One region of the Heyndrickxia sp. NPDC080065 genome, then DNA from elsewhere that is predicted to be linked to it. Evidence: riboswitches for the same ligand, from Rfam matches in the RefSeq annotation. Region 1 holds a riboswitch; each other region holds the start of a gene.
What was found. Region 1 has a riboswitch for S-adenosylmethionine ahead of ACQKP0_RS14210 (cyclase family protein). Riboswitches for the same ligand answer to the same signal wherever they lie in the genome.
Positions count from the first base shown of each region.

Region 1 (10,522 bases):
TTTTGGGAGAACATCAGAAAAAAATGTTTATGCAGCAGGTGATGCTGCACAGCCTGCACCAACTGAGATCGTTCTTTCTGAAGCAACTGGAATACAAGCCGCAATGGCAATTAATACAGATATTTCAATTGAAAAGTTTTAATGAGTATTGTTACTTAATAATAATCTATTTAGATCAGATTTTGTAAAATAAAGTTAAGCATGCTCAAGTAAATGAGAAAGTTTATTATCTACACAATCGGTTTAAGATCAACTTATTCACTTGTTTCAACGATGTTAGATTAAGCTGTATAACGCTTAACAGACAAAGATACACTTCTTATTCATTCGGAACAAGGCATGCACTTTAAATTTGGATTAGGAATGTTAATAGCATTTCTAATCTATTTATATTTCGCTAAGAAACAGTAGGTTCCAGAACAGTCAATACAGTATCTGTCGAATTGAGATTAACATTAGCACCTATTGGAATAGCGGCTTTATAATAACCATGTCCTGTAGCAAGGTTGATGATCAGTGGTTTTCCTAAGGGGACTAACAAATTATTAATTAAATCTGCATAGGATGTATTATAAGATACTGGGCAATTTGTACAATCCCCCATGATAATCCCAAGACAATCTTGAAATTTACCTGCCATCAAGAATTGAGTAAGATACCTAAAAATCAACGTAGCAGGAGTGTGGGTTTCTTCTAAAAACAGTATTTTTCCTTTTGTATTTATTTCATATGGTGTGCCAAGTGTATTCACTAACGAAGTCATATTTCCACCGACGATTGGACCTGTAACATTACCAGGTACTAAACTTATCAGGGGAATGTCCGGTGGATTTTCGATGATCCTGGAAGAAGCAAGCGTAGAAGTTGCTTTGAAAAATTGGTCATAATTATAAGCAGGAGTTTCCGACCGAAAGTCAATAAGCATTAAGCTGTGGAACGTAATTAAATTACTATACAGATACAAACTATTTAATAATACCGAGGTATCACTATAACCGGATATAATTTTAGGGCTATTGTTTATAACACCAAAATCTAAATAAGGAAGAATGGTTTGAACCCCGGTTCCTCCCCGGGTTGAAAGGATCATTTTGACACTCGGATCTCTAAACATATTCATTATATCCTCTGCTCTTTGTTGAGGTGTGGCAGCTATGATGCCATTATGAGAATAAACGTGACTGCCAAAAACGACAGTAAAGCCCATATCTCTTAACACTTGTACTCTGGCATTTATAACATTTGGTTCTAGAGAGCTGCCAGGTGTAACCAATCCAATCGTATCTCCTCTTTGTAACAACGAGGGTCTTATTGCCATATTTTTCTCTCCCTGGATTCGTTTCAATTATAATTTACGATAATAGTATTATAAGGTGAACTGAAATATGTCAAATTCAAGATAACTACAAATTAAATACTTACATTTTTTTATGTAAAATTCATTAATTATATGGGATAAGATATTTATTGCTTGTTCTACTAAAAGACAGGGTAGTTTAACCATGATTATTTTTTAATAAAAACAGGACTTATTGTTGTATAGGAGAATATATACAGTAGAATACAAAACTTAAATTTGGTTATTACACCAAAAAAAATAAAGGAAGTCCAACTGATTTATTTATGTTCGGAAACGATGAACAAGGATTACCCTTTTGGGGAGGATATTCATTAGGCTATTACTTAGTTAAATGGTATCTTGAAAAATGTAAAAATATTTCCTTTGAAGAATTGACTTTTGTTACCTTCAGAATATTTTATGATGTGTGGGATTGTTGGCAACATCAACACAACTGGGTAAAGGAGATCTCTCAAATGTTGTTAAAATAGGTGATTGAATATTATTAATCCTATTTCAAATAGTGGTTCTAAATAAATTACTGGGGACATTCTTTTAACAATGAATTTTTTGTCTTATAGAAAAGTCAGGTTAGTGAAAGTAGGAAAAAGAATACATAATAAAGGAATTTAAAAAGGTATACAGGAGGAGGCAATTACATGAGTTGGCCTACACATATATTAGCAGTGAGTGGTATTGTTGAAAATAATGAAGGGGGAAATACTTTTAGTAAAAACACATAATGGTGGCTGGGTTTTTCCAGGTGGGCAAGTGGAAGTTGGGGAGAATCTAATGGATGCATTAATTAGAGAAGTAAAAGAAGAAAGTGGGATAGATACAGCTGTATCTCAATTAATTGGAGTTTATTCTAATACTGGTATACATAAATGGTATGACGGTGTAACTGATGTTCCTACAAAATTAATTTTAGATTTTGTTTGCAGGCCTGTAGGTGGAGAGCTAAGTATTTCAGAAGAAACATCAGAAAGTGAGTGGGTACCAAGGGACAAAGTTCTTGAATTAGTTACTACACCAGCTATTCAAACACGTTTTAAAGCATACTTGGACTTTAAAAATGATATAAAATATATGGAATTTGTAACTAAACCTGAGTTTGAAATAAAAATGAATAAGACGATTAATTAGGACTAGATTTTATTAATTGATTTTATTAATTGTGATTGTGTTTTTTTCGAGGGTTGTTAGCTTATTGAGATATAGGTTTTGAATTATCATGGAGGATGGTGATTGAAATGAATCATTTACATCATGAATTTTACCTTAGCGATCAAGAAAAGCTTATAATAATTAAGGGTATTAAACTAGGCCTTTCGCGCTTTTATAGGGAAAGGGTAGGAAAACCTGAAATCTTGACAGAGAAAAATTTCATCTCCCGCCAGCGTGCCTCCTATGTTTTTGACTCCATATACCATCATGCGAACCAACATCCAGAACTTAATATTATTGCTGAAGTACGAAATGCGGGCTTGTCCTATGAATATGTTTTACTAGTGTTGGAAGACAGAGATATCATAATTACATTTAGTCAAGTAAAACACCATGACGATTTACCAGAATATAGTGAATACCGAAGTGAATATACGGGGGGTAACGGCAGACTAAACCCCCAATTATCATTTTTTGAAGAAATAGCATCTAATCATGTTAAAAAATATAAACATCTTATTGTTACATTCAATGGAGCAAACGGGCCAAATCCGGATTTTATTTGGATAGGTGCCACAACACGTGAACAAAACGCTTGGATATACCATCAAGACTTAACAGAGGGGCTGCAGTTGATTGCCCAGTAACGTTTTTTATCACGACCAAAATATAGATTAGAGTAATAAGAACTTTTTCCGTGTTAAAGATAAATGTTTATAATGTTCAAAAATATGCTAGTCATATATTTTGAGAAAATGGTTATTTCTAACTAAGATAATTTTTAATTTTTTAAATTTATAATTGACTTTCAACTTAGACATATGTAAAGTTGTAAATAATTAAATATGAGTAATTTTCTTATCCAGAGAGGTGGAGGGACTGGCCCATTGATACCTCAGCAACAGGCTTTTAAGTACTGTGCTAATTCCAGAAGCGTATAGCTTGAAGATAAGAGGAGTATTAATTGTAAATCTAAAACCTCTTCTTATTTTCAAGAAGAGGTTTTTATTATTTAAATTAGGAGGAATTTATTATGGCAAGTGAATTAATCAAAGCTATTAATCTATTGAAAGAAAAACATTGGGTTGATTTAACCCATACTTTTGGACCTGATTCTCCGCACTTTTCTGCTTTTGATTCAGCTGATTTTAAAACATTATTTGATCATAATGATGGATTTCTTGCACAAAGTTTTACATTTGCGGGGCAGTATGGAACACATCTGGATGCACCGATACATTTTGTCCGCAATAAGAGATATTTGGATGAATTAGAGTTAAAGGAATTAATTTTGCCTCTTGTTGTAATTGATAAATCGAAGGAAGCCGCAGAAAACCATGATTTCACCTTAACCGTGGACGATATTTTGAAATTTGAAGAAGATCATGGAAAAATCGAGGAAGGGTCATTTGTCGCTCTTCGAACTGATTGGAGTAAACGATGGCCTAATCTAGAAGAATTTAATAACAAAGATGAAGATGGGAATAATCATGCACCAGGTTGGTCAGTTGATTCATTGAAATTTTTATTTGAGGAAAGAAAAATTAAAGCGGTCGGTCATGAAACCTTTGATACTGATTCAAGTATTGACTTTCAAAAAAATGGAGCACTGTTAGCAGAATACTATGTACTTGAGCAGGATACATATCAAGTTGAGCTTTTAACAAATTTGGATCAGCTTCCGGCAAAAGGAGCGGTCATATTTAACATTGTTCCAAAACCAGAAAAGGCATCTGGCTTTCCAGTAAGATCATTCGCTATTCTACCTTAAATTTACAAGAAGAACCTAAAGAATATATGTTCCTGAGAAAAATTTGATAAGGACCAAAGAAATTATTAGAAAAAAGAGCTTCCAAATTGCCAAAAAGGCTTTTAGGAAGCTCCTTTTAATTTATTTTAGTCTGTTGTTTTGTTCATTTCTCTTATAAAGGAAGCAACATGAGGAAAAAAATTGAGAATATTTTTAGGTTCTTTTATTCTATCAATAAATTTATTGGTGAATGTTAGGAGCGGTATAGAAACATGCAGCAGCAAGTCACTTAAACGGTTCAATCTTATTTGAAAAAGGAATTATCATTAATTTATAGAATATACCAACTAAAGAAGGATATAAGGAGAGATCAAGATGTCTTTGTTAGTTGGAATGTTTTTTGTGTTAATGGTAAGTTTGGTGATTTTTGGGATTTTGAGGAAAAGTAATATAGCAGGGGTAAAATTTATGTTGCTCGGTTTAAACTTAATTTTAGTTGGAGGAATCATTGTTGTAGATGATAGTTTAAACTTAGGAGAGTTTGCTTACATAATCATATTAATTGGTTTGAGTCTATCATTTGTAGGTTTTGGAAAAAGAAATTAACGGTTATTTTATGGGGCTGGTTTCTTGAAGATGGAGAAAAGAGTATTTAGAGAAAAAAATCAGGAGGGAATAATAAGAATGAGTAGTCTTAATCCAAAACATATAATTGCAGTTTCTGCTTATGTTACCAATGAGAATGGGGAAGCTTTATTAGTTAAAACACATTGGCGTTCTGATACGTGGGAACCACCTGGAGGACAAGTGGAAGAAGGGGAACCATTAGATAAAGCTGTGTGTAGGGAAGTATTAGAGGAGACTGGAATTGTTATCTCACCTATTGGAATTACAGGTGTTTATTACAACGCAACGAAGCACATATTATCTATAGTATTTAAAGCAAAGTATGTTGATGGGGAAATAAAGATTCAAGCAGAAGAGATAAAAGAGGCAAAATTTGTAAAGTTAAATGAAGATAATATTGATAATTACATAACTCGTCCACATATGAACTCTCGGACTATTGATTCTATAAGAGCAACAAGTTTTATTCCATATGAAACTTGGGATGTAGATCCTTATAACCTTTTAGGAAGATTAGAGGATAAATAATAAGAAGTTACTAAACTCATTCAACATAATTTTATTTGTAACTGGGCTGGGTAGGCTGAAGGGGATTTTAAATAAATCAATGAATAAATAAACTAAATGAAATATTTTTTGATGCTGTTGGTGTACTTTTGAAACTTTCTAATAGGAAGTAACATATCTATTAAGTGGTAACTGTATCCCAGTTACCACCTATTTATAAAATTATTATAAGTTTTTAACGTACAGTTCTTTGTATCGTAGCAAATTAAAATAATCATTTTTTTAGTGATGAATTTATTGTAAACAAATAGGTAATACGCTTTTTATTAATGAAAAAGGTTACTTTAACAATTGTGGAACAAAGGGAGGGAATATTTTGGAGATATCTAGTGGTAATTTATTATTGTCAAAGATATCAATTCATGATATGGATTTTATTTGCAAGATTGAATGTGATGAAAAATTATGGTATTTTGAGGAATCTGTACAGACTGATGTAAATGTAGTCCGTAACAAGTATATTAGTAAAATCGAAGAAAGCGGAAAACCAAGAAGTTATGATTTTGTAGTATCTATAGAAGCTGATAGAAGTATACTACCAATTGGTTTAGCGCAAATATGGAGCTATAGTGATTATAGGAAAAGCTGGGAAATTGGTTTTGTAATACTTCCTGAATATAGAGGTGAAGGTCATGGAAGTGATGCGGCTAAACTATTATTAAAATTTGCTTTTGAAAAGTTAGAAGCACATAAAGTGGTTGGAATGTGCAATTCAAAAAACATACGCTCTGCAGCCCTGATGTAACGTATTGGTATGAACAGGGAAGGGGTTTTTAAAGAAGAGCTATTTTGGCAAAATAAATGGATAGACCAATACTTTTACGCTATTTTGGAAAAAGATTTTTTTGGTGAAAATTAAACTAAGTATATAAGGTCCATCAGTTAAATCATTCAATGTGACTTTGCTTTGAGCAGCTAAAGGATGATCTGCGGGTAATACGACAAGCAAGGGTAGGACTAATTTATGACACAAAAACAAGCAAACTTTTTATTAGCCACTGTTTCTATGGGGTGGGGTATATCTTATCTATTTATGAAAATCTGTGTGGATACGATTTCTCCATTAACAATCATTGGATTACGATTTGGAATTGCATTTATCGTGATGATAGTGATATTTTACAAAAAAATTATTCATGTAGATGTTAAATTATTGAAATACAGTGCTATTGTTGGAGCACTGCTATGCACTATTTTCTTTGCTCTTTTGCATGGTGTTAAAAATACAAATGCTTCATCGGCTGGTTTTTTGACTAGTACCACTGTGATTTTAGTGCCGATTTTACAGACATTCATCACAAGAAAATGGCCTAGTAAAAAAATTATATTAGGAGTTACGATTGTTTCGTTTGGTCTAGCTCTGCTTACTATTGAGGATGATTTTACTTTTGCGTTTGGATCTATATATTGTTTGATAGCAGCCTTCCTTTATGCGATCCACATTTTAGTAACAAACTATTTTATCCGAGAGGTTGATAGCTTACAACTGGGAATATTTCAACTCGGATTTGCTGCTTTATTTGCAACGATAGGATCAGTTATTTATGAAACATCTGTATTACCCCAAAATGGGATTCAATGGTTTGCCATACTTGGATTAGCACTCATCTGCTCTGCATACGGCTTTGTTATGCAGCCAATTGCTCAAAAGTACACTACACCTGAAAGCACTGGTTTTCTTTTTTCACTTGAACCGATTTTTTCAGCCATATTCGCATACATCTTCCTACATGAAAATATGGGGGTGAAGGGATATTTTGGTGCTTTAATTATTTTAACTGGTGTCTTTATAGCAAACTCTACATCTAAAAAAAGACTAGAAGTTAGTAGAGATAGAGGTGGTTGGCTTTAAATCAGAAGTATATATATAAAATATACTATGGAGATGTAAATAGGAATGTAAATATCAAATACGCATATCCAGAACCTAAGTTATTCAACGGATCTATACTAAACTTTGCTATTACAAAATCAACAACTCTTGGTCAGCAAGTCAAATTTTAGATTTATATTTTATGAATTTTGTAGCAATGGCAGATTGTGTTGAACCTAGATAATTCAGAATTAAGATTATTTTTAAATACCAAATATAGAAAGCAAAAAGTATTTCTATAAGTAAATATTTATGATATTCAACTATTAGGGCATTTCTTCGACAATGGAGTAACGCCTTTTTCTTTTTCTACAAAGGCTGTTTTCTAAAAAATTTTTGCTATTAGTAAAAATTTTAAATAGGTAATATATAATGTAAAAAGGTTTTGACATTTGTGAAGCTAATGATACAAAATAAATGTCAAATTCTTTTTACATTTTTTAATGGGGAGGAGATAGAAATATGAATTGGATGGTTGTATTGTTTTTTGCTGTTTTAGCAATTTGTGTCCTGCTAATTGTAATTACTCTTGCATCATTACCCAAATTGGGGGATGAAAGAAGAAATTTCATTAAACTTAAAGCCCAGTCATACGCATTTACAATTGTAATCGGTTTAGTGTTAATTGAATTTATCAAATCTGTTTATTTAACTTTTTGGTCAGATGGTTCTTATAAGGGTATGAATCCATTTACCTTTCTTGTAGCCATTTCGGTTGTATATTTAATCTCACTACTGTATAACAAGAAGAAATATAGTGGTTAAATGAAGAATCATATTAGAGAATTGAGAAAATCGGCAAAGATATCCCAGGAAGAGCTTGCTAAACTTTGTAATGTAACAAGACAAACAATAAATGCGATTGAAAATGATAAATATGACCCTACTTTACAGTTAGCTTTTAACATAGCATCTGTACTGGACACCACAGTAGATGAACTTTTCATAAACAATGCTATTAGAAAATGATAAAAATTGACCTCAAATCGGGGTCCTTTTTATGTACTCCAGGGTGTTGGTTACCTATGTAAATATCTACATTACTGATATGGAGATGCATCTTTCATATATTCCACACTATTATCCGATTCATGGTCTTTAAATAACACATATACAATATGATGTTTTCAACACGATAATTCGAATACCCCAAATTTTATTCAACTGACCGTTGTACTAATCCAAGAAGGATTAATACACTTTTTTATAGAAGTTACTTCTAGAGGTAACATTAGATTAGTGTGAAAAGTAAGTTTTAATAATAGAAATAGTTAATTATTTGCATTACGGAGGGGATTAAATGTCAGAAGCAAAATTACAGAATAAGACAATTAAAGAACTTGATGAATTAAAGTTAGTAGGTTTTCGGGTTTTGTGTTCAGGTGACCAGTATATATTCAAAATACCTGAAGCGTCTTTACTGTTGAGTGAACGAGTTAATGAAATTAAACATTTAGTTAACCCGTTAAAACAATTTGGAGCGTTTGTTGTAGAAAATGAATCTGATGATGAAGATGGTTATTGGGTTTGTGTTGAAGTGAAAGAGTACGAAGATATCCCAATTGATATGGTAACTTTAACAGTGCCACCTCAAAGATATGCAGTTATAAGACATCAGGGTCCTAATTATAAAATAATGGATGCCTATAATGACTTACATACATGGATAGAAGAGAACAAGTATTTGAGACTTAAAAATAAATGGCATATAGAAAAGTTTTATAGTTGGAATGATACTGAAAATCTAGATGTAGAGCTGTTAGATACTATAGAGTAATTTAAATACAATAGGGTATGGGGGTAAGTCAAATGTATATGTTTTTTGAATACAATTGGCAGGTCAGAGATGAGTGGTTTCAATGGTGTGAAAATATTTCAGAAGAGGAACTTATACTCCCACGAGATGGAGGGGTTGGGAGTATTTTGAAAACATTATTTCATATAGTGGATGTGGAGCAAGCTTGGATTAATGGATTACAAGGAAATCCTGAATACCATTATAATTTCAAAGATTATCCTTCACTTTCTTCCGTAAAAGAATTGTCTAATAACTGTAGACTTAAAGTCAAGGATTTTGTTCAAAACTGGTCTAAAGAAATCGAAAAACAAAAATTAGATGATTTTACATATGCAGAAGTCATTCGACATGTTATTGCTCACGAGATTCACCATATTGGTCAATTGTCGGTTTGGTCAAGAGAATTAGGATTAAGTCCTGTTTCTGCTAATTTAATTGGAAGAGGGCTAACTACCAATTTATCTTAAGGAAATCAGAAGATCTTGTTGCGTTTTTGTACACTTTTATTATTCAACTTTTTTTCATGTGATTAGTAAAGAGCTGAAGATGTATTACAGATACAAATTGGCAGCTCTTATTTTTTGTTGAATTAATTTGGTAAAAAAGGAGTTTTGGGATAAAACATTGTTTCTTAGATTACGACAATTTAAATATAGGAGTGCTACCAATGATAAAATTTTTTGAATATAACTGGCAGGTAAGAGATGAATGGTTCGACTGGTGTAATCAAATAACAACTGAGGAATTGCTAAAAGATCATAACGGTGGAGTTGGAAGTATTTTATATACGCTTTTTCACATAATCGATGTGGAATATAGTTGGCTTCGTGGTATTCAGGGCAAAGAAGATGTAATAGTCGATTTCGATGATCATAATACACTAGAGAAGGTAAAATCTCTCTCAGATACATACCGAAAAGAAATATCTGAATTTTTATTAAATACAAATTTAGATGAATTAAAAGAAAAAGTTATAAGTGTCCCATGGGATGAAGATAAATACACTTGTGATGATATATTACATCATATTATTACACATGAAATCCATCACATTGGTCAACTTTCTGTATGGGCAAGAGAGATAGAAATAAAACCTGTATCTGCTAACTTTATTGGAAGAAACTTAAAATCTATTCATTTTTGTTGAAGTAGGGGATAAAAACGCATTTTCTATTCAACAAACGAAAAGGATTTATTTAAAAAGATAATTCAGAATAAGGTAGAGATTAGGAAATCACAAAAGAAGTTTTGGATGAGAAAAAGAATTAAAAAGGTGAGATGTTAATGTTAAATTCTATAATTGATCTACCAAAAGATAAAAGAATTGCGGGTGTACATTGTATTTCAATTACGGAAAATGGAACAATTGTAATGGCGTGGGACGAAGAAGAGCAACTTTTA
Region 1 is NZ_JBNNWS010000010.1:199,062-209,583, forward strand. Features, by position in the region: gene ACQKP0_RS14185 (NAD(P)/FAD-dependent oxidoreductase) at 1-142, shown strand, start outside; gene ACQKP0_RS14190 (S66 peptidase family protein) at 398-1,318, opposite strand; gene ACQKP0_RS14195 (DUF2268 domain-containing putative Zn-dependent protease) at 1,624-1,830, shown strand; gene ACQKP0_RS14200 (NUDIX hydrolase) at 2,048-2,485, shown strand; gene ACQKP0_RS14205 (hypothetical protein) at 2,593-3,153, shown strand; SAM riboswitch class I at 3,362-3,461, shown strand; gene ACQKP0_RS14210 (cyclase family protein) at 3,540-4,277, shown strand; gene ACQKP0_RS14215 (hypothetical protein) at 4,632-4,862, shown strand; gene ACQKP0_RS14220 (NUDIX hydrolase) at 4,941-5,411, shown strand; gene ACQKP0_RS14225 (GNAT family N-acetyltransferase) at 5,767-6,195, shown strand; gene ACQKP0_RS14230 (DMT family transporter) at 6,415-7,302, shown strand; gene ACQKP0_RS14235 (hypothetical protein) at 7,786-8,088, shown strand; gene ACQKP0_RS14240 (helix-turn-helix transcriptional regulator) at 8,089-8,292, shown strand; gene ACQKP0_RS14245 (GyrI-like domain-containing protein) at 8,624-9,100, shown strand; gene ACQKP0_RS14250 (DinB family protein) at 9,133-9,588, shown strand; gene ACQKP0_RS14255 (DinB family protein) at 9,789-10,268, shown strand; gene ACQKP0_RS14260 (NUDIX domain-containing protein) at 10,406-10,522, shown strand, end outside.

Region 2 (10,522 bases), on a different contig from region 1:
TCCAGTAGGGACGAATATTTTCGCGGTACCACCCTAGTTGTGAACAAATATCGTTCACCTCTTGACCTTGTTAACGATCGAATGACCGTCTTTCCCTTCATAAAGACATCTCTTTATTACGAAAAAGAAGCTCCAGGATTGTAATTCATGCTTATCTTTGTACTGATTTTCACCACCATCAGCTCTCTATAACAGGGAGATAAAACATTACTTGTTTCCTTTCATAGCCGAATCTTATATTAACGAATATTTATTGTTTTGAATTATATATTGATAAGGTGTTTATTGTCAACTCCCAAAATAAATTTTTTTAGCATTATTTTATTGACATCTTAGTATTAACCCAGTCTAATTAATCAATTTTTCATCTGCTTACGATTGCATAGTGATAGTATTAATAAAATCCATACTAAAATAAAATTGACTTTTTTTAAACCTTTGTGTAATTTATATAAATAGGATGTAAATTTAATTTCATATTGTATCTCTTATAAAGAGTAGCTGAGGGACTGGCCCTATGAAGCTCGGCAACCTTTCATGTTCATCGTGATTTGGTGCTAAATCCTGCAAAACATTTGTTTTGAAAGATAAGAGAGGACTCGAACTTGTTTATCCAAGGCCTCTCTATTTTGAGTGGCCTTTTCTTTTTCTCCATCGTTAACAGAAAAGATAGTCCCATTTTTAACTTTCTTCTTCGCTTTGTACAAAATAGAGGGCAAAATCGAAATTATCCTACATTTTAATCCGATTATTCCAATATGAATAATACATTTCAAAGAAGGAGCAATCATTATGTATTGTATGGACTTAACTGGAAAAGTAGCCATTGTAACAGGAGGGGCACAAGGAATTGGAAAAGCAATTATCCATGCACTTTTAGACTGCGGAGCGAAAGTAGTGGCGGTTGATTTAAACGTAGACCCTGAACAATCGACTAAGCAATTGCTATACCACCAGGCAAATGTAACAAAAAGTGAACAGGTCAATGAAATGATACAAACAGCTATCGAAACCTTTGGAAGATTAGACATTTTAGTAAATAATGCCGGAATTTCTTCCATGGATTATGCTGTTGATATTAAAGAAAGCGATTGGGATCGTGTAATGGATGTAAATGCAAAAGGAGTTTACTTATGCAGCCAGGCTGTTGCACGTTACTTAAAAGAACAAGGTGAAGGTGGAAAAATTATTAATATTTCCTCACAGGCTGGAAAAAATGGCTATCGATTAATGGGAAGCTATGTTGCGTCTAAACATGCAGTATTAGGTTTTACAAAAGTAATGGCAATCGAATTAGCAAAAGACCAAATAAATGTAAATGCTGTTTGTCCAGGAATAGTTGAAACAGATATGAAAAAAAATGAAAGAATTATAGGAGGTGAGTTAAGAGGATTAAACGCGGAAGCCATTAAAGATGAGGATATTTCACAAGTGCCATTAGGAAGAACAGCGACTCCTCAAGATATCGCTCATGTCGTTGTTTTCCTAGCATCGAAATACTCTGATTATATGACAGGACAAGGGATTAATGTAACAGGTGGAATGACGATGCACTAATGATCAAAAAATGGAGGGAAGAGAAATGACTAATCAAAAAGAAAAAAAAGGAAGTGCGCTTGCTCTTTTACCCTTGCTTATCTTTGTACTGCTTTTTATCGGTACAGGGCTTCTTTCAAAAGACTTTTCAAAAATGCCACTAAGTGTTGCGGTTATCATTGCTGGTGCCATTGCTCTTTTAATGAATAGGAAAGAAACTTTATCGAAAAAGATTGAGATCTTTTGTAAAGGGGCTGGGCATTCGAATATTATCTTAATGTGTATAATTTTTATTCTGGCAGGAGCTTTTGCGGGTGTTGCGAAGGAAATGGGTGCTGTTGAATCGACAGTCAATCTTGGATTATCCTTACTTCCGGCAAATTTATTAATGGTTGGACTATTCGTCATCGCCTGCTTTATCTCCACCTCTATGGGAACTTCTATGGGAACAGTTGTTGCACTAGCTCCCATTGGAATAGGAATTGCAGGACAAACAGATATTCCTATGGCATTGGCAATGGCTACTGTTATTGGCGGCGCTATGTTTGGGGATAACTTGTCAATGATATCAGATACAACCATTGCAGCAGTAAGAACACAAAATACACAAATGAAGGACAAATTCAAAGTTAATTTCTTTATTGTTCTCCCTGGAGCCATTCTAACAGCTATTATTCTTGGAATCATTACACATGGAAATCATGCAAATATAGGTGGGGAACATCCTTATGAAATCATTAAAGTTCTTCCTTATATCGGTGTCCTAATTGCGGCACTCCTAGGTGTGAATGTATTAATTGTATTACTCGGAGGAACGATTTTTGCTGGCATAATTGGAATGATTTATGGCTCATATGATTTTCTCGGCTTTTTACAAACGATTGCCAAAGGTGTCATGAGTATGGAGGACCTTGCCATTGTAGCCATTATGATTGGCGGGGTGGTTGAATTGATTAAACATAATGGTGGAATAGATTTTCTATTAAACTTCGTAACTAGTAAGATCAAATCCAAAAAAGGTGCCGAATTTGGAATTGCCGGCTTAGTTAGTGTAACTGATATTGCAACAGCTAATAATACAATTTCAATTGTCATTACCGGCCCTTTAGCGAAAAATATCGCAGATGAATATGAAATTGATTTAAGAAAGTCGGCAAGTATACTCGATCTGTTCTCCAGCTGCTGGCAAGGAATCGTTCCATATGGCGGTCAACTGCTAGCTGCAGCAGGTCTAGCTTCCATTTCGCCTGTTAGCATTATCCCTTATTCATTCTATCCGATATTAATGGGAATTTGCGGGATAGTGGCTATACTAATTGGTTATCCAAAGCTTCAAAGCAAAGAAAAAATAGTAAATCGAAATACTTCTTTAAAAGAAAAATCTTTATGATATGTTAATAGAAGAAGAATTTTTTTAAATCCGTATAATTCAAAAAACATTATTTAGGAGTGAAAATCAAATGGTACAAAAAATGAATGTAGAAAGCTTTAATCTCGATCATACGAAAGTAAAAGCACCATATGTCCGTTTAGCTGGTGTTACTCACGGTCAACAAGGAGATGTTATTCATAAGTATGATATTCGATTAAAACAACCGAATAAAGAGCATATGGAAATGCCTGCACTTCATTCCCTTGAGCACTTACTTGCAGAAAATGTTCGGAATCATCTTGATCATGTTGTCGATTTAAGTCCAATGGGCTGTCAAACTGGCTTCTATTTAGCAGTCATTAACCATGATGATTATGATGGAATTCTAGATGCATTAGAAAAAACATTACAGGATGTGTTAAATGCGAAGGAAGTTCCTGCTTGCAATGAGGTGCAATGTGGGTGGGCAGCTAGTCACAGCCTTGAAGGAGCACAAGAGCTCGCTCGTGAATTACTTGCTAAAAAAGATGAATGGAAAGAAATCTTTGTAGATTAAAAGGGACGGTCGAACCGTCCCTTTCCATTTTTTATTGATTAAACAACTGGGAAAATGACTCTGCTAGCTTTTGCCCTATCCCTAGTATTTAAAATTCTGTACGACACTGTTTAAGTTTGTTACTTGTTCTTCTAACATTTTTGCACTGCTTGCCACTTCGTCCATTGCACTACTTGATTGTTCAATCGTAGCAGTTACTTGTTCAACTCCTGCGGCTGTTTCTTCTGATACCGCAGCAATCGTGTCTATCGACTCATTAATGGTTTTCGAACCATCCAAAATATTAAACATTGAGCTGACCATGTTTTCTACTTTATGATTCACTGAATCAATTGTATTTTTTATTTTTGCAAAAACCTCTCCAGTTGTATCCATTTGATCGGTTCCATATACTACCTTTTGGTAGCTGTCTTCAAGAGTACTTACTACTTGATTCGATTCATTTTGGATATCTTGCACAATAGAAGTAATATTTGTAATAGATGCACTGACTTGATCTGCTAATTTTCTAACCTCTTCAGCAACAACAGCGAATCCTCTTCCTGCTTCTCCTGCTCTTGCAGCTTCGATTGCTGCATTTAAAGATAATAGATTCGTTTGATCAGATATTTCTTTGATCACTTTTACTAATTCTGTAATTTTATTCGTTTTATTGTCTAATCCTTTTACCATTTCTAATGAAAGTTTGATTTGTTGATCAATCACCTTCATTTGCTCAGTGGAGCGCATCATATTTTCATTACCTTCATCGGTAATTTTTAACATTTGAGAGGATTCTTCTTTTACATTTTCTCCTTCAACAGCTACATTCATAATCGTTTGAGAAAAATCGCTCATTTGTTCCAGTAAAGTAGTAGAAGAATTAGCTTGTTGTTCAACTCCGTTAGATATTTCCTGCATGGTAGTTGCAATTTGCTTTGCACCTATTCCTACTTCATCAGTATTTTGCGTCAATGCTTCACTTTGATTTGAAATAGTTTCTGAAACATGGGCAATCTTTTTCACCATTTGCTGTAAATTATCTTTCGTTTGATTCAACGTGTTATTTAATTGCCCAATTTCATCTTTACGGTTATTACGAACTATTTCTATCGATAGATTTCCATCCTTGACTTCATTTAAGTCATAAGTCATCTTTGTTAGCGGAGTTGCGATATGTTTTGAGAATAATAAAGTAATAATTGCTCCAACAATTATAGAAATGGCTAATGTAATGATTAACGAATATAAGACAATATCCGCAGACTTATAGAAATCCTTCGAATACGTACTGCCAATGATCACCCAGCCCCATTTAGGTTCTAGCTGACTGTAAGTAATTTTTTCAGCAATTTTTGATTCATCATTTGGAAGATTCCAATAATATGAAGTAAATCCTCCACCAGATTGGGCCATTTTAATAATCTCCTGTGAGAAAGACTTTCCTTTTGTATCTTTTTTATCCCATACGGTTTGACCTTCTAATGATGGATGAGCAATTTCAAAACCTTTTTCATCAAGGACAAAAAAATAACCATTTTCGCCCAAATTCACTTGTTTATTAATTTCCCTTTTTCCATCAGCACCCTTTGGCCCAATAAGGACTGTTTTCACTTTTTCTTGTGCCTCTTCTAAAGTTAAATGCCCAGCCTTTACTTCACTATCTAGACCATCTATCATTCGAATGCTCATTTCTACACCATTTTTCAATGTAGTTTCCCCTAACTCTGTCAGATGCTGTTTTGCTTGAAAATAACCTACCAGACCAACAATTAGTGCAGGAATGGCTAAAAGTAATAATGTCGTACTAATGATTTTCCCTTTAATTGATCTCATCTTCCTATCCTCTTTTCTTAGCTTTCACATTCTCTCAATGTATATATCGGATAGAAAGATGTAGAACTTTAGTGGGACACGGTGTCTGGTCCACTGTCCCGCAATTATTTCTTATTTCTTCGATACAAATCAATGGTTTTATAGCCTTCTCCTAATATTTTCTCCATTTCTAGCAGTCGCTTTTCCTGAGTTTCTTTTCTTTTAGCGCTATATACATAACGTGCCCAATCCTTTTGATATCCAAAGGTTAACTGGCTGTATGTATTTAATAAATCCTCATTTTTGTTTAAATATTTCTTTATATCTTCAACATGCTCAATATAGTCATCAACACACTGGCTATTTTTTGTGCTAGTATTTTTTGGCGCTTTTTTTCGTTCTGATTTAAGCCCAACCACAGTGAAAACATCATTGAAGCTTACCATTCTAGAAAACTTAAGGCTACTACCTTGAACATACCCGTCATCATTAACCGGTATTTCATTAAATAAACTATCACGCTCAATGTACTCTTGGTATTGCGAATTGTTCTTTTTAGGATAAGCAAAGAATAAATATCCTTTATCGTTTAATAATTGTTGGTCAATGACCGACTGCAATTGCTTTGAATAATCGTTTAAACTGAAAACAAAGATAAAAATAAGGTCATATTTATCTTTTTTAATTTGTGAATCATATTCTATTCCATTAAAGTCTTGAATATCTTCAGGGGCATGAAGAATCAGTTTAGTTGGATATTTATTTAAATTTAATTTTTCAATAATGCTTTTTGTTGAATTCATCTGGTACACTCCTTTTTTTATTTTCATCTTATCCTGATAAGAGATTATTTTCAAAGTGATTGTCACACTAGTGTATTCAGTTTTCGTATTATCTAAAATTCCTTTGCTCCTTATAAGTAATTATATTCAATTTACAAACCCTTGCAGGAATCCCGCCACTTTCCGAAGTATTTATTTATTAGGACACTTTTCGTAATTTTAGTTGCGATTTTAACAATCCCTGCGAAAAAATCATTTAACATAAATAAGAAAGGGAAAGCCTATAATTATCCTATATGAGAAAGGATGTTATAGCTGTGGTAAGAAGGTACCGTTTTTTATTGTTCATTTTTCTTTTAGTACTAGTAGGGTGTGGAGATATGAATTTAAAAGATCATAAGGATGTAACAGAGAGGCAAAAAAAAGAGGGGGAAGAAGTGATGAAATCAGCTTTATACATTGACCCAAAGATTGATATGAATAGCGAAAAAACAATTTCAATTATCATTCACTTTAAAACACAACCAGCCAAAGCAGCTGTTGCATTAGCAGAAGCAAAGGGCGTTCCTTTAACATTAGAAAAAGCCAAAATAGATGTAGAAGAGAGTCACGCCCGTTTTCAGGAAGATTTAAAAAGACTTTTAGATCAAAAACATATCCCATACGCCATCACTTATACCTATACAACTGCATTTAACGGAGTTTCCATGAAACTCCCAGGGACTGCTATTAAAACATTGCTGCAATCTAAAGAAATTGACGCGATTTATGCAAATAAAGAGTACCATCTTGAGCCACCACTTAAACCAATGTAGGGACAGGGGGGGTCCCTGTCCCTAGTGGGACATGGGACCAGACCCTCTGTCCCAGCCGAGCCTTGCTGATATTTTCTGTCCAGTATGCACAATGGTTGATTGCAGTTGATTTAATCTATCTTCTGTCATCCTCATTGTCGGTCCAGATATGCTGACTGCAGCTATGACTTTCCCGCTATGATCAAAAATAGGGGCAGCAATACATGCGATACCATACTCATTTTCTTCAAGGTCAAGAGCAAATCCTTTTTGTTTCACTTTGATAAGCTCTTTCTGAAAGGTTTCTTTATCTGTGATTGTTTTATCGGTATGGACAGGCATTCCTTTCCGCTCGAGAATATCTAATACAACACTTGTTGGCAGGTGGGCAAGTATAGCTTTCCCTACAGATGTACAATGCATAGGCGCTCTTTTACCAACCTTCGAATGCATTCTAAGTATTTCATTTCCTTCTAATTTCTCAATATAAACGACTTCACCCTGATCATATACAACAAGGTGAATAACTTCATTCGTCTCATTTTCAAGAACCTGTAAAAATGGTCTTGCTTCTGCTCTCAAGTCAATTGATTCCAGCAACTTCGAGCTTATCTCCAGAAATTTATAGCCTAGCTTGTAACGGCCTGTTTCACTATCCTGCTCAACATATCCATATTGAACGAGAGTCGAAAGAATTCGATAAACAGAGCTTTTATTAATATCTATTTGGTTAGCAATCTCTGTAACACCCAACCCGCCTTTTTTCATACTGACAAGTGTAATGATATCCAGGGCCCTACTTACAGATTTAACCATATTCTCTCTTTCCAAAACGTTCACCTCTGGTACAGCCTATTTTTCCGTTATTATAGCATAATTATTTGCTATTTATTTCTCCTGTAATTACAGCCCAAATTTAGCCTTTGCTTCTAAACGGCGGCGGTGAAGGATCGGTTCTGTATATCCGCTCGGCTGATTATAACCTTCGAAAACAAGATCACATGCTGCCTGGAATGCAATTGAGTTGTCAAAATCCGGAGCCATTGGGCGATATGCGGCATCTCCAGCATTTTGTTCATCAACCACTTTTGCCATGCGCTGCAAGGTCTCTAAAACTTGCTCTTTCGTACAGATTCCATGATGCAGCCAGTTTGCTACGTGCTGGCTGGAAATCCTCAGTGTTGCACGATCTTCCATAAGGGCCACATTATTAATATCAGGAACTTTAGAACAGCCAATTCCTTGCTCTACCCAGCGGACAACATATCCAAGAATCCCTTGTGCATTATTATCGAGCTCCTCTTGAATTTCTTCAGGACTCCACACAGGATTTTCTGAAACAGGGATTTGTAAAATATCATCACGTAAATTTGAAATTTCTTTTAGTAGATCATTTTGAACCTTTGATACATCAACCTGGTGATAATGGAGCGCATGAATAGTTGCAGCTGTTGGTGATGGCACCCAAGCGGTATTTGCTCCAGCCTTCACATGACCAATCTTTTGCTTGAGCATTTCTTCCATCAAGTCAGGCATCGCCCACATGCCTTTTCCAATTTGTGCATGTCCTTGGAAGCCTGATATAAGACCATTATTCACATTTGATTTCTCATAGCCCTGCAACCATTTAGCAGATTTCATATCGTTTTTACGGATCATTGGACCAGCTTCCATTGAAGTATGAATTTCATCGCCAGTACGGTCAAGGAAACCAGTGTTAATAAATGCAACACGATCCTTTACTTCACGAATACATGTCTTTAAGTTTAATGATATACGGCGTTCTTCATCCATCACACCTATTTTAAGTATGTTTCTTTTTAATCCAAGCAGGTCTTCTGTCCGATCGAATAACTCATTCGCAAAAGCTACTTCCTTTGGTCCATGCATTTTCGGTTTTACTATATAAATGGAATTTTTCACTGTATTTTGATATTGTCCATTCCCTAATAGACTATGCTTGGCAATCAAACTAGTAATAACTGTATCAATGATTCCTTCCTGTACTTCATTGCCATCCATATCTAAAATGGCATTGTTTGTCATTAAGTGGCCGACGTTTCGAATGAACATTAACGAGCGTCCAGATAATTGAAACTCCTTTCCTTCAGGAGAGACATAGCTGCGATCAGGATTCATTATACGTGTCACTGTCTTGCCGCCTTTTGTAAAAGTAGCTGACAGATCACCTTTCATTAATCCTAGCCAATTTCTGTAAACCAAAACCTTATCCTCAGCATCAACTGCTGTAACAGAATCCTCACAATCCATAATGGTGGTCAAGGCCGCTTCAAGAAGAATGTCTTTTACTCCGGCATCATCCGTTTTACCAATGGGATGGTCTCTGTCAATCTGGATTTCAAAATGAAGCTTATTATTTTTTAGCAAAATTGCAGATGGCTTATTGGATTCACCTTGATAACCCGCAAACTTTTCCTCATCTGCTAATCCAACTGTATGACCATCGCTAAGAGTAACAGCTATTTTACCTTCTAATACGCTATATTGAACGACGTCTTTATGTGAGCCTTTCTTCAATGGCACTGTTTGATCGAGGAAATCCTTTGCAAAAGAAATAACCTTTTCACCGCGAATCGGATTGTAGCCTCCTTCTCGATACGCTCCCCCTTCTTCACTAATTACATCTGTTCCGTATAATGCATCATAAAGGCTTCCCCAGCGTGCATTTGCTGCATTGATGGCGTAACGGCCATTATTAACTGGCACAACTAATTGCGGACCGGCTTGAACAGCGATCTCATCATCGACTCCTTCAGTTGTTATCTTGAAATCCTCTGCTTCAGGCTCTAAGTAACCGATATCTTCCAAAAATGCTTTATATTGATTAAAATCAAATTCTTTATTTTCTAGATGCCATGTATTAATTTTATTTTGAAATGCCTCCCTTTCGGCAAGCAATTCTTTGTTTTTAGGCGTCAGGTCTTCAATCAGGGTACCAAATCCTGCCCAAAACTCTTCTTGATCAACTTTACTACCTGGCAGTGCTTCTGAATTAATAAATTCGTAGAGTTCGTTTGCTACTTGTAAATTTCCTTTTTTTACATATCCACTCACAATTAATTCCTCCTTAAAATATCATTAATTTTGGAAAGGCGTTATAAGGAGATTCTTTTTGTTTGTTATTACGAAACGCCGTTCCGATAATTCGTTAAAAAAATAATAACATGGTTCCTATTCACATTTCAATAATTTTACAAAACCCACTCATTAATTATCAGATATATTTTTCGATGGTTTTCGCATGATTGCGTGTTCAGGCAAAATAATAGATCTAAAGGAACTTTTTGTCCGTATTTCACAAATAATCTTGTAGTTTTTGACGTATTAAAAGACCTTTATAGTTTACTTTTACTCTACTAATCTAAAAATAGAATAAAGTTGCCTATTCCTCTGCAGATTAATGCTTTACTGCAAGGGACAGGCACCAAGACAGATGTCTATTTAAAAAGCTTCATAAATAATTGATCCTATTTGCGAAATATCATAATCTCCTAAAGACTTGATTTCTGATTTAAATGAATCGGAAGATAAAATTCCCTTCACTATCCGTATGAGTGGTTCGTTTTCTGGTGTTTTTAGAATGACCAGGTCATAATGTTCTGTTATTAATGGGACAAAATCGACCCCAACGATTTTAGCAGCTTTTTCATTTCCGACTCCCACATCT
Region 2 is NZ_JBNNWS010000001.1:387,684-398,205, forward strand. Features, by position in the region: T-box leader at 4-234, opposite strand; SAM riboswitch class I at 486-594, shown strand; gene ACQKP0_RS01765 (SDR family NAD(P)-dependent oxidoreductase) at 793-1,557, shown strand; gene ACQKP0_RS01770 (Na+/H+ antiporter NhaC family protein) at 1,583-2,926, shown strand; gene ACQKP0_RS01775 (S-ribosylhomocysteine lyase) at 2,997-3,464, shown strand; gene ACQKP0_RS01780 (methyl-accepting chemotaxis protein) at 3,546-5,279, opposite strand; gene ACQKP0_RS01785 (YdeI/OmpD-associated family protein) at 5,384-6,061, opposite strand; gene ACQKP0_RS01790 (protease inhibitor I9 family protein) at 6,421-6,855, shown strand; gene ACQKP0_RS01795 (IclR family transcriptional regulator) at 6,877-7,665, opposite strand; gene ACQKP0_RS01800 (malate synthase G) at 7,738-9,909, opposite strand; gene ACQKP0_RS01805 (substrate-binding domain-containing protein) at 10,297-10,522, opposite strand, start outside.
Region 2: it holds a riboswitch for S-adenosylmethionine, as region 1 does, so the genes downstream of both, ACQKP0_RS01765 (SDR family NAD(P)-dependent oxidoreductase) here and ACQKP0_RS14210 (cyclase family protein) in region 1, are expected to answer to the same signal.

Region 3 (10,522 bases), on a different contig from region 1:
TTGTAATGTAGTATATATTACAATGAATAAATTGACAATAGGGAATTTTTTTTATTAATTGTTTTTTTTGAAATAAACTTATTAGTACTTCATATTTACCCTAGAAATTATTTATAAGTAATTTATTAAAGCTTAGCCATTCCACCTCATATTTTTGATATGTTATACTATTCTGAAAAGGGAGGGAAAATTATGGTAGAAAAAGTAAAAAACGCAATTCAAGATCATTATCCAGAAGATTTTGCATGGTGTTATGGCTGCGGTCGTTTGAATGAAGCGGGGCACCATTTTCGAACAGTTTGGCAAGGGGAAAATACATTGACGATTTATACACCAAAACCGGAGCATATGGCGCTTCCAGGTTTTGTTTACGGAGGTTTGATTGCATCTTTAATTGATTGTCATGGTACTGGTTCGGCGGCGATAGCGCTTCATCAGAAAAATGGACATGAAGTGGGAGATGGATCGGAACCGCCTCGGTTTGTGACAGCCTCTTTAAAAGTGGATTTTGTTAAACCGACTCCACATGGTGTTCCTTTGAAAGCGATAGGGACGATACAAGAGATTCATCCAAAGAAGTGGAAAGTGGATACAGAGGTATATGCTGAAGACACACTTTGTGCTCGAGGAGAAGTCATTGCTGTAGTGATGCCAAATACCTTTATGAAAAAAGATTAACTTTTTCTTAGAGATGTTTTGATAGGAGGAAACCACCTAATGGATGATCACAACTTCGATGCTTCTTTTGAGTATGCTCGTCAATTAGATAAACATGACAGCTTAGCAGCCTTCCGAAATGAATTTTATATGAAAGAGGGAACGATCTATCTCGATGGAAATTCTCTCGGATTGTTGTCAAAAAGGGCGGAACAATCATTATTAGAATTACTTGATTCGTGGAAACAGTTTGGTATTAATGGGTGGACAGAAGGAAAATATCCTTGGTTTGACTTATCTGAGCGATTAGGAGATTCGATTGCTCCCTTAATTGGTGCGTTGTCTGAAGAAGTAATCGTAAGCGGTTCCACAACAACGAATCTTCATCAAATGGTTGCAACCTTTTACGAGCCAAAGGGGAAGAAGGCAAAAATCCTTGCTGATGAACTAACATTTCCTTCAGACATTTACGCTCTGCAAAGTCAGATTAAATTAAGAGGCCTTGATCCTGATGACCATTTAGTTCGAGTGAAGAGCCAGGATGGGTTAATAATTGAGGAAGATGATATTATTGAAGCATTGACAGACGACATCGCCTTAGTCGTCTTACCAAGTGTACTGTACAGAAGCGGACAAATTCTTGATATGAAGCGTTTAACAGAAGAAGCACATAAACGAGGGATATTAATTGGCTTTGATCTTTGTCATTCAATTGGTGCAATAACGCATGAACTTCATGAGTGGGATGTTGATTTTGCGGTTTGGTGTAATTATAAATATTTAAATAGTGGTCCAGGCAGTGTTGGTGGTCTATATGTAAATAAAAAGCATTTTGGGAAATCATCTGGGTTAGCAGGATGGTTTGGTTCTCGTAAAGATAAACAATTTGATATGGAGCATACACTGACACCTGCAGAGAATGCCGGAGCTTATCAAATTGGAACACCGCATATTTTGAGTGTTGCACCATTAATTGGTTCTCTCGCCATTTTCAAGGAAGCGGGTATGGAGAATATCCGAAAAAAATCCTTGCATATGACACGATATATGATGGACCTCATTGCATATTATCTAAAGGATCAAGGTTTCACAATTGGAAATCCTATGGATGATTATAGACGTGGTGGGCATATTTATTTAGAGCATAAAGAAGCTGCACGAATTTGCAAGGCTTTAAAAGTAAATGGGGTTATCCCGGATTTCCGAACACCTAACGGAATTCGTCTTGCACCAGTTGCTCTTTATAATACGTATGAAGAAGTTTGGAATTCAGTCCAAATTCTGAACCAGATTATGCGAGAAGAGCAGTATAAACAGTTTGAGAATAAGCGTGAGGTTGTGGCTTAATTTAGGGGAATAGGAATAAACGAATTAGAAAATATTATCTTTATAAAACGGGAGGAAGTAATTTCTCCTGTTTTCTGTTATCATTCGAAATTAATGAAAATACTTAAGTTTTTTGTACTCACTGTTTTGTAGAAGCTTAAAAGTTGTTAATACTATTTTTTAACTTTAAAATGTGGGTATTAAAATCGATTTAGGAGGTGAGGATTATGTTCATTCGTAGAACCCCGGCTATACAGAATGCACCAAATAGTATATCCTCACTTGAATCGATGACGATCGGCGGTGTTGAACAATGGCTTCTATTACGCGGATGGGATCAAAGTAAACCGATCCTCCTCTGGGTTCATGGCGGGCCAGGTGCAGCACAAATTAGTTATATAAGACAGTTTACTAGGGAACTTGAAAAGGAATATCTCGTTGTTAACTGGGATCAACGGGGTACTGGACTTTCCTTTTCCAAAAACATACCTAATGATTCGATGACGTTAAATCAAATGGTGGAAGATCTAGTTGAAATCGTTAGAAAACTTTGTTTGCGTTTTTCAAAAGAAAAAGTCTATATTCTGGGTCACTCGTTTGGAGCTATTCTCTCATTTTTGGCTACCAGTCGTCATCCAGAGCTTTTTTATGGTTTTTTTGCTGTTTCTCCAGTTATTAGTTGGACTGAAAATGATAGAGTTTCATATGAGTTTATACTTAAAAAGTCTCAAGAGATTGGGAATGAAAAGGCCTATGCTGAGCTTAAGAGAATTGGGCCACCTCCATGGAATAAGTTATGTTTCGATTGGATATTAACTAAATGGCTGCAGGAGTTTGAAGTAGGTTTAGTCCATAACGGGAAACTTGCGGGTTTATTATTCAAGCCAATATTAAAAAGTACTGAATATCGTTTATTTGATTTTATTAGATGGATGAGAGGGAAATTTTTTTCAACGTCATTATTAAAAGAAGAATTAGCCTGTTTTGATCTATTTAAGTCGAATAAAAACCTTCAAGTTCCTATCGCTTTCTGCTGCGGTCGCCATGATTTTACTACACCAAGTGTATTAGCAGAAGCCTTTTTTAAAGATCTTCAAGCTCCCGTTAAGAAATGGGTGTGGTTTGAGAAGTCTGCACATTCACCTATGTTTGAGGAAAGTGAAGCTTTTAACCGATTTATTCTTGATACTGCTAATGAATGGAGTAGAGAAGTAAATACTTAAACCGGTAGAGGTTAGAAAGTGTTGATTTAATTAAAGGGAGAGTGACCCAACTGCAATATGCGGACACTTATGGGACACTCTTCCTTTTTATGAAGAACTATTTATTTGTGCCGTGTTGTTTAGTCGGTAATTTCTTGCCAGGACTGCCTTTACCCCGTTTTCTATTTTGTTCAGCTTTTTCTTGATCATTGTGGAGTTTTTCTACAAAATCATGTGTGTTTTCCATTGATTCATCCTCCTATAATAGAATCTCGTTGTTACTTTTTCCATCTGTATTTAAATCATGCAGATGAGTGAAAAATAAATAGGACCTTTAGAATTAGAAATGGTTTCTGATTGCTGAAATTTTATTGAAAAAGCAATATGTATACATATTTGTAAACAAGTACACATATTGTATACATTTGTGTACGGAAATGTATACTTGTACACAAATGCGTATACATATTGATATATAAGGATTTTTTAGTCCTTATCCCGCTATGTTTACAAATCCGTATACAAGATTACAAATGCATGTCTATTTATAAATATTCGTGATATATGTTCATGATTCATTGACGGGTCAGTTTAGATCTAATAACCTTTTATTCGACATATTGTGAAAGGGATGATTCATTTGACAAATTCACGTATTGCAGCAATTGATGTAGGTAACGATTCTCTTAAAGGTATATTTGGAGAACTAGATAAAGAAATAAATATTCCTAATGTAGTTGCTAGGGATATAGAGGATCGCCCAATTATTGGTTTAGAAGATTTAGATAAACAAAATCCCATTGATGGAATACATATACGTGTCCACTCTCCCATTTTAAAAGATAATAATGCAATTTACCGTGTAGGGCACCTCGCGACAAAGAGCAATAATTCAACCGAATTAGACCCAGGAAGCAGTAAATCAGAGGAAGATCAAACACTTATTATGTTATTTGCTAGCTTAGCCTTGGATGCGGTTAGTGAAGAAAATTCCCAGATTTTTAAACGTTCTAATCATGTCATTGAAGCAAACTATACTTTAGGTACCGGCCTTCCACTTAGGGAAGTAAAGGAAGGAAAAGATGTTGGTTTCCGCTCTCGTTTGCTTGGATCTGTTCATCAAGTTGAATTTTTAGTTACCCCGAGATATCAAGGTCAAAAGGTAAATATCAAATTTGAGGAAGTAAAAGTATATCCAGAAGGTTTTGCTGCTTTTATCAATCTTGTGATGGATAACAATTTAAATATTATTAATAAGGAATTAATTGATAAAAGAATCCTCATTCAAGACATTGGAGGCTTATCAACAGATATTGCAGTTATTAAAAACCGCAAAGTAGATGATGATAAAGCTCAAGGGTATAACTTAGGTGTTTCAGAGTCTCTTGAATCAATAAGGGAAGAAATTAGGTCTAAACATGGTGTCGAGCTTGATAGCAGACGAGATGTTGTTGAAATCATTACGAAGAAAAATGATCGTAACCACATCATGGTCAAAGGAAGCCGGACAAGCGTTCACGATATAGTGGATCGAATTTTATTTGATTTAGCTAAAAAGCAATACCGTATTTTAAGGAATACTTGGCAAAAAAATTCACAAACAGAAATTTGTTATTTCATAGGTGGTGGTTCAATTATTTTAAAGGACTATCTCAAAACGATGAACAATAATCTAGATGGCTATAATATCGATTTTTTTGAAGATGAAAAAGAAAGTATTTGGATGATGGTAAATGCTTATTATAAGTTAATTACGGACTTTACTCGAAAAAATAAAAAAGATGAGCCAAAAGAAGAAAAAAAATTAGCCAAAACCAAATAAGGTGATTAGATGAAAGGAATAGAAATGAAGCGGGGACAGCCAATCACATTTCGAATCCCCTCTGATACACCAGACCATATTTTAAGACATTTGGAAAAGCTAAAGGAAACTGAAAGAAGAAATTTTTCAAGTAAAATCGCTGAATTTGTAATGACTGGGGTTGGACAATCTTTATCAAAACACCGAGAAACGTTAACAATCCCATTACCTAAAGGTCTAAACAAAGCACAGCGAAATTGGTTAAAACACGAACAATCTCAGGCTTTGTTAGGCAGCATTGTCTATCAATTATTAACAGACCCTGTCAGAACCGCATCTCTGATCGCTTCCTTAAATAAAGTAGAAGTGGATGATTACCCATATTTTATGGAAGAGTCTACTGATGGTGAAATAGATATTAATGAAATGAGAATGGAACATTATGAACCGAAGCTTGATGAAGAAAAAGTGGTTCAGGATGACGATTTAGAAAACTTTGATTGGCATATAGCTACAGAAGAAGAAGAAATCTCTTCCGTAAAAGAAGAAACAGAAGACATTGAGGATCTTCTTGGGGACTTTCTTGCACAAATGAATAAATAGAAAAATATGTTGTCAGGCATCATTGATACCTGACAACATTTTATTAGATCTATAATTTTGTACAGACTAAACCTAATTCCTTTATGTCCAGCTCCTAGCCCCTCGAGGTCAGAAACTGGCTACCGAGGAAGGTCTGCTTTAGTACTTTCCCAATGAAGTTAAAGAGCGGACTTCATTGATGAAAATCCAAAAGCTGATTTTCCCGGAACATTTTTGCCCTAGGATGATCGAGGCGCTTTCGCACTTCTATTTCCAAACATCATGGGCAATTTCGATTACATGACGAAGTTTATTCCATTGCTGTTCTTCGGTAAGAATATTCCCCTCTTCGGTCGATGCAAATCCACATTGTGGACTCAGCCCTAATTGATTTAAGTTTACAAATTTTGAAGCTTCATCGATTCGACGCTTAATATCACCTGGATTTTCTAGTTCTCCGAACTTAGAAGTGATTAATCCAAGAATAATTTGCAAATCAGGGCGTTTCACATATCGTAGTGGTTCAAAGCCGCCGGATCGATTGTCATCAAACTCGAGGAATAAACCATCTACATTTAGACCATCGAATAATATTTCTGATACCGCATCATATCCGCCGGACTCTTTCCATGTGGATCGGAAGTTCCCCCGACATATATGCATAGTGATTTTCATATCATCAGGTCGATTTACGATGGATTCATTTATAGCTCTTGCAGCAAATTGTTGTAATTGTTTAGGATTTTGTCCTTTTTCCAGGATTTTTCTAACACCATCTTCTGAGAAAAATGAAGACCATGATGTGTCATCTAACTGCAAATATCGGCAGCCAGCATCATAGAAGGCTTGAATTGCCTTTTGATAGGCAATAGTTAGGTCATGCAAAAATTCTTCTTGGTCATGATAAACTTCTTTTGCTATTTTCCCTCTAAAAAATAGCATGTTTGGGCTTGGAATAGTCATTTTTGCTATGCTGTCTCCAGTAATGCTATGCAAAAATTTATAATCATCAAGCATTGGATGATTGGTGAAATCAATTTTTCCTGTAACTTTAACAGAATGTGCCTTTGTTGTTTTTCCATGAAATTGTAGGCCGTTTTCCGAATCATAGCCTTCTACTCCATCAAGGTTTTCAAGAAAATCAAAATGCCACCATGCTCGCCTTAATTCTCCATCAGTTACTGCCTGAAGGCCGACTTCCTTTTGTTTTTGAACGATACGAATAATTTCTTCATTTTCAATTTCCCTTAATTGATCAGCAGTGATCTTTCCTGCCGCTTTTTGCAAACGGGCATGTTTTACACGTTCAGGCCTTAATAAGCTCCCGACTTGATCTGCACGAAAAGGTGGAGTGATTGTCTGAAAAGTGTGTTTTACGTTTTCTACATTTTGAACCATTGTCTCTCTCTCCTTTGAAAAAATATATGATATTAAGAACAAACGATAAATAATAAATAAGCTCTTCCTTAAAAAAGGAAGAGCTTATTGACAAAGTCTCTTCCTCATCTTCAAGAACATAAATAGTTCTAAAGGATTTAGCACCATTCTGTTTAAATAAACAGTGGTTGCTGGGTTTCACAGGGCCAGTCCCTCCACCTCTCTTGATAAGGAAAACTATAAAATTTAATTTTATTAATATTTATCATATTATATTAATTTTGAAATAGTCAACCATCAGGGTTGCTAGTCTTTTGAATTTAGCAATAAATACTAAATATTTTATTAAAAATAATGGTTGGTGGAATACCTTGCAGGGTATAAGAATGCTCAAAAAATGACTTAACTACATGGTCAAGTTTGGTGGGCATGAGTTATTGAAGCATGAAAACGATAATGGTGTATTGAAATTTTGGATAAAAAAGGGATAATGAAAAGGGGACCATTCAAGGTTTGCTTTTCATCTGATATTTAACAATGCATTTTAAGGAGGAGCAACAATGGATTTCAGCTTTATTATTACAATTTTTATTATCGGTTTTGTTGGATCCTTTATTTCGGGAATGCTAGGTATTGGTGGAGCCATTATTAATTATCCAATGTTGTTGTATATACCAGCTATGTTGGGAGTTGCCCAGTTTAGCGCACATTCCGTGTCAGGAATAACAGCTGTTCAAGTGTTTTTTGCTACGATTGGCGGGGTATGGGCCTATCGAAAAGGCGGTTTTCTAAATAAATCACTAATTGCATACATGGGTATTAGTATTTTAATCGGCAGTTTTATCGGGGGATATTCTTCAAAATTTTTCACAGAGGGCGGCATTAACTTAGTCTATGGCATACTTGCCTTAATTGCAGTTGTTATGATGTTTATACCTAAAAGGGGAATCGATGATCAGCGTTTTGACCAAGTGAGATTTAACAAATGGCTCGCTTCCTTACTAGCTTTACTCGTTGGAATAGCCGCTGGTATTGTCGGAGCAGGTGGAGCATTCTTATTAGTCCCTATAATGCTTGTAGTGTTAAAAATCCCAACAAGAATGACCATCGCTTCATCTCTCGCAATTACATTTATCTCATCCATTGGTTCGATTACTGGAAAACTTTCAACAGGTCAAGTTGAGCTGCTACCTTCGATTATTATGGTCGTTGCAAGCTTAATTGCTTCACCACTAGGTGCAACCACAGGGAAAAGGGTTAACACAAAAATTCTCCAAATCATATTAGCAGTCATGATTTTAGCAACAGCTATTAAGATTTGGATCGGTATATTATAAAATAATGGTGCCTGACACCATTCGTGGACTTTTATTGTTTTTTTCCGCTCCAGGTGGACATTCATAGTTCTGAAATACCAATATTTTGAATAATGTCCGTGTGGAGTGGAAAAATATCCGATTTGTCCACGAGCGGTGCCTGACACCGTCACAATTTTACGATGACTTCTGTTCCATCTTCTGTTTTTATATCAATTAGTACATGATTTTTATAATTCTTTAATTCTTGAATGAGTTCTTTAAGAAGGGGTTTCATTATTTTCTGATCTAAAGGTAAGAAACGAACAGCTTTTTTTTCTGCATGTTTATTAATCTGTTTGTCTATATTTCTCCATAAAAATTTTGAGCATAATATCGATGTGCTAATATTTAATAAGGCATAAGGCAGGGGGATGTTCCATGTTTTACCCTCTGTTTTTATTTTTACTTTAATCATCGGAGTACCTACTCAATAATAATCGATACATTATCGCCATCTGCAGATTGGATATCAACGATTTGCCCTTCTAGTTCATTTTCAATGGCTCCTGTTAACAAATCCATATCGATGCCTTTCATGTACTTTTCCGCATCAGGAACATATTTTGCTATGTTATGTCCCACTTTTAATAGGGATAATATCAACTTAATCGGTAAATTAACATTAATATTATCTCCATCTTCAGATTGAATGCTTATTTTTAGTGTTTTGTTTAAATAGTCAGCAGACTTTTGAGTGGCAAGCCCTTCTTCTTTGACTTTAAGTAAGTATAGTAGTTCTGTCGCTTCCTCGTTATCGATTTTATCTTCTTTTACTAAAGTTAATAATTTTGATATTTCTTCTTTCATTTTTCAAGTCCCCCTATTGTTTAATGGCTTCTTTTGGAGTGATTTCCTCTTTTTGTTTAAGTTAATTGTATAATCAAAAATAAATTAATTAAACAAAAATTAATAAAATTTGTATCTTTTAATATGTATAAAAAAAGCTAACCCGTGAATAGGCTAGCTTTTTCAAATTTACGCTTCTGCTTTTTCTTCAAATAACTTAGTAATTTCGATGATAACGTTTGTTGCTTTAATCATGTTATCGACTGAGGTAAATTCATATTTACCGTGGAAATTTTCTCCACCTGTAAAAATATTTGGTGTCGGCAGTCCCATATAGGATAATTGTGAACCATCTGTACCGCCGCGAATAGGAGAAATAATCGGCTCAATATCCAAGCTCTTCATTGCTTCATAAGCAATATCAACAATATGCATTTCTGGTTCAATCTTGTCTTTCATATTGTAATATTGATCATTCATCTCTAGAATAATATTCTTTTCTCCGTATTTTACTTTCAGTTCATTGACGATCTGTTCAAGGTTTGCCTTCTTAGCATTAAATTTTTCTTTGTCATGATCTCTAATGATATAGTTCATTTTTGTTAGCTCTACATCACCATTTAATGAAAGCAAGTGATAGAATCCTTCATAGCCTTCTGTATATTCTGGAGCCTCTTCTACAGGTAATTTACTTTGCAGTTCCATTGCAATTTTTACCGAATTGACCATTTTTCCTTTCGCCGAACCAGGATGAATATTGTTTCCTTTAATCGTGATTTTCGCTCCAGCAGCATTAAAGCTTTCATATTCTAATTCACCGATCGGTCCTCCATCTACTGTGTAAGCATACTTCGCATTGAAGGCTGTCACATCAAATTTTTGTGGTCCTCTTCCAATCTCTTCATCTGGTGTAAAGGCTACTCTAACTTTTCCATGTTTAATTTCTGGATGCTTGATCAAATAAGCCATCGCAGTCATGATTTCAGTAATACCCGCCTTGTTATCCGCTCCTAGAAGAGTTGTTCCATCAGTAGTAATTAATGTATGACCTTTATAGTTAGCAAGGTTAGGAAAATCCTGTGGTGATAATACAATATGTAATGAATCATTTAATACAATATCATTGCCATCATAATCTTCTACAATTTGTGGGTTAACATTCGTTCCTGTAAAGTCAGTCGCTGTGTCTACATGTGCTAAAAACCCAATAGTTGGAACTTCTTTTTCAGTATTTGATGGAAGTGTTGCCATAACATACCCATTTTCATCAATCGTTACTTCTTCCATACCAATTGCCTTTAATTCATCTACTAGCATGTGAAGGAGTGTCCATTGTCCAGGTGTAGAAGGACAAGTTTCGCTTTCTTCATTCGATTGTGTGTCCACTTTTACATAGGAAGTAAATCTTTCAATGATTTCATTTTTCATTTTCT
Region 3 is NZ_JBNNWS010000007.1:73,347-83,868, forward strand. Features, by position in the region: gene ACQKP0_RS09720 (PaaI family thioesterase) at 193-678, shown strand; gene kynU (kynureninase) at 718-2,004, shown strand; gene ACQKP0_RS09730 (alpha/beta fold hydrolase) at 2,211-3,206, shown strand; gene ACQKP0_RS09735 (DUF4023 family protein) at 3,304-3,432, opposite strand; gene ACQKP0_RS09740 (ParM/StbA family protein) at 3,826-5,007, shown strand; gene ACQKP0_RS09745 (hypothetical protein) at 5,017-5,589, shown strand; gene ACQKP0_RS09750 (5-methyltetrahydropteroyltriglutamate--homocysteine S-methyltransferase) at 5,836-6,966, opposite strand; SAM riboswitch class I at 7,068-7,179, opposite strand; gene ACQKP0_RS09755 (sulfite exporter TauE/SafE family protein) at 7,506-8,282, shown strand; gene ACQKP0_RS09760 (hypothetical protein) at 8,431-8,718, opposite strand; gene ACQKP0_RS09765 (hypothetical protein) at 8,727-9,110, opposite strand; gene pepT (peptidase T) at 9,279-10,517, opposite strand.
Region 3: it holds a riboswitch for S-adenosylmethionine, as region 1 does, so the genes downstream of both, ACQKP0_RS09750 (5-methyltetrahydropteroyltriglutamate--homocysteine S-methyltransferase) here and ACQKP0_RS14210 (cyclase family protein) in region 1, are expected to answer to the same signal.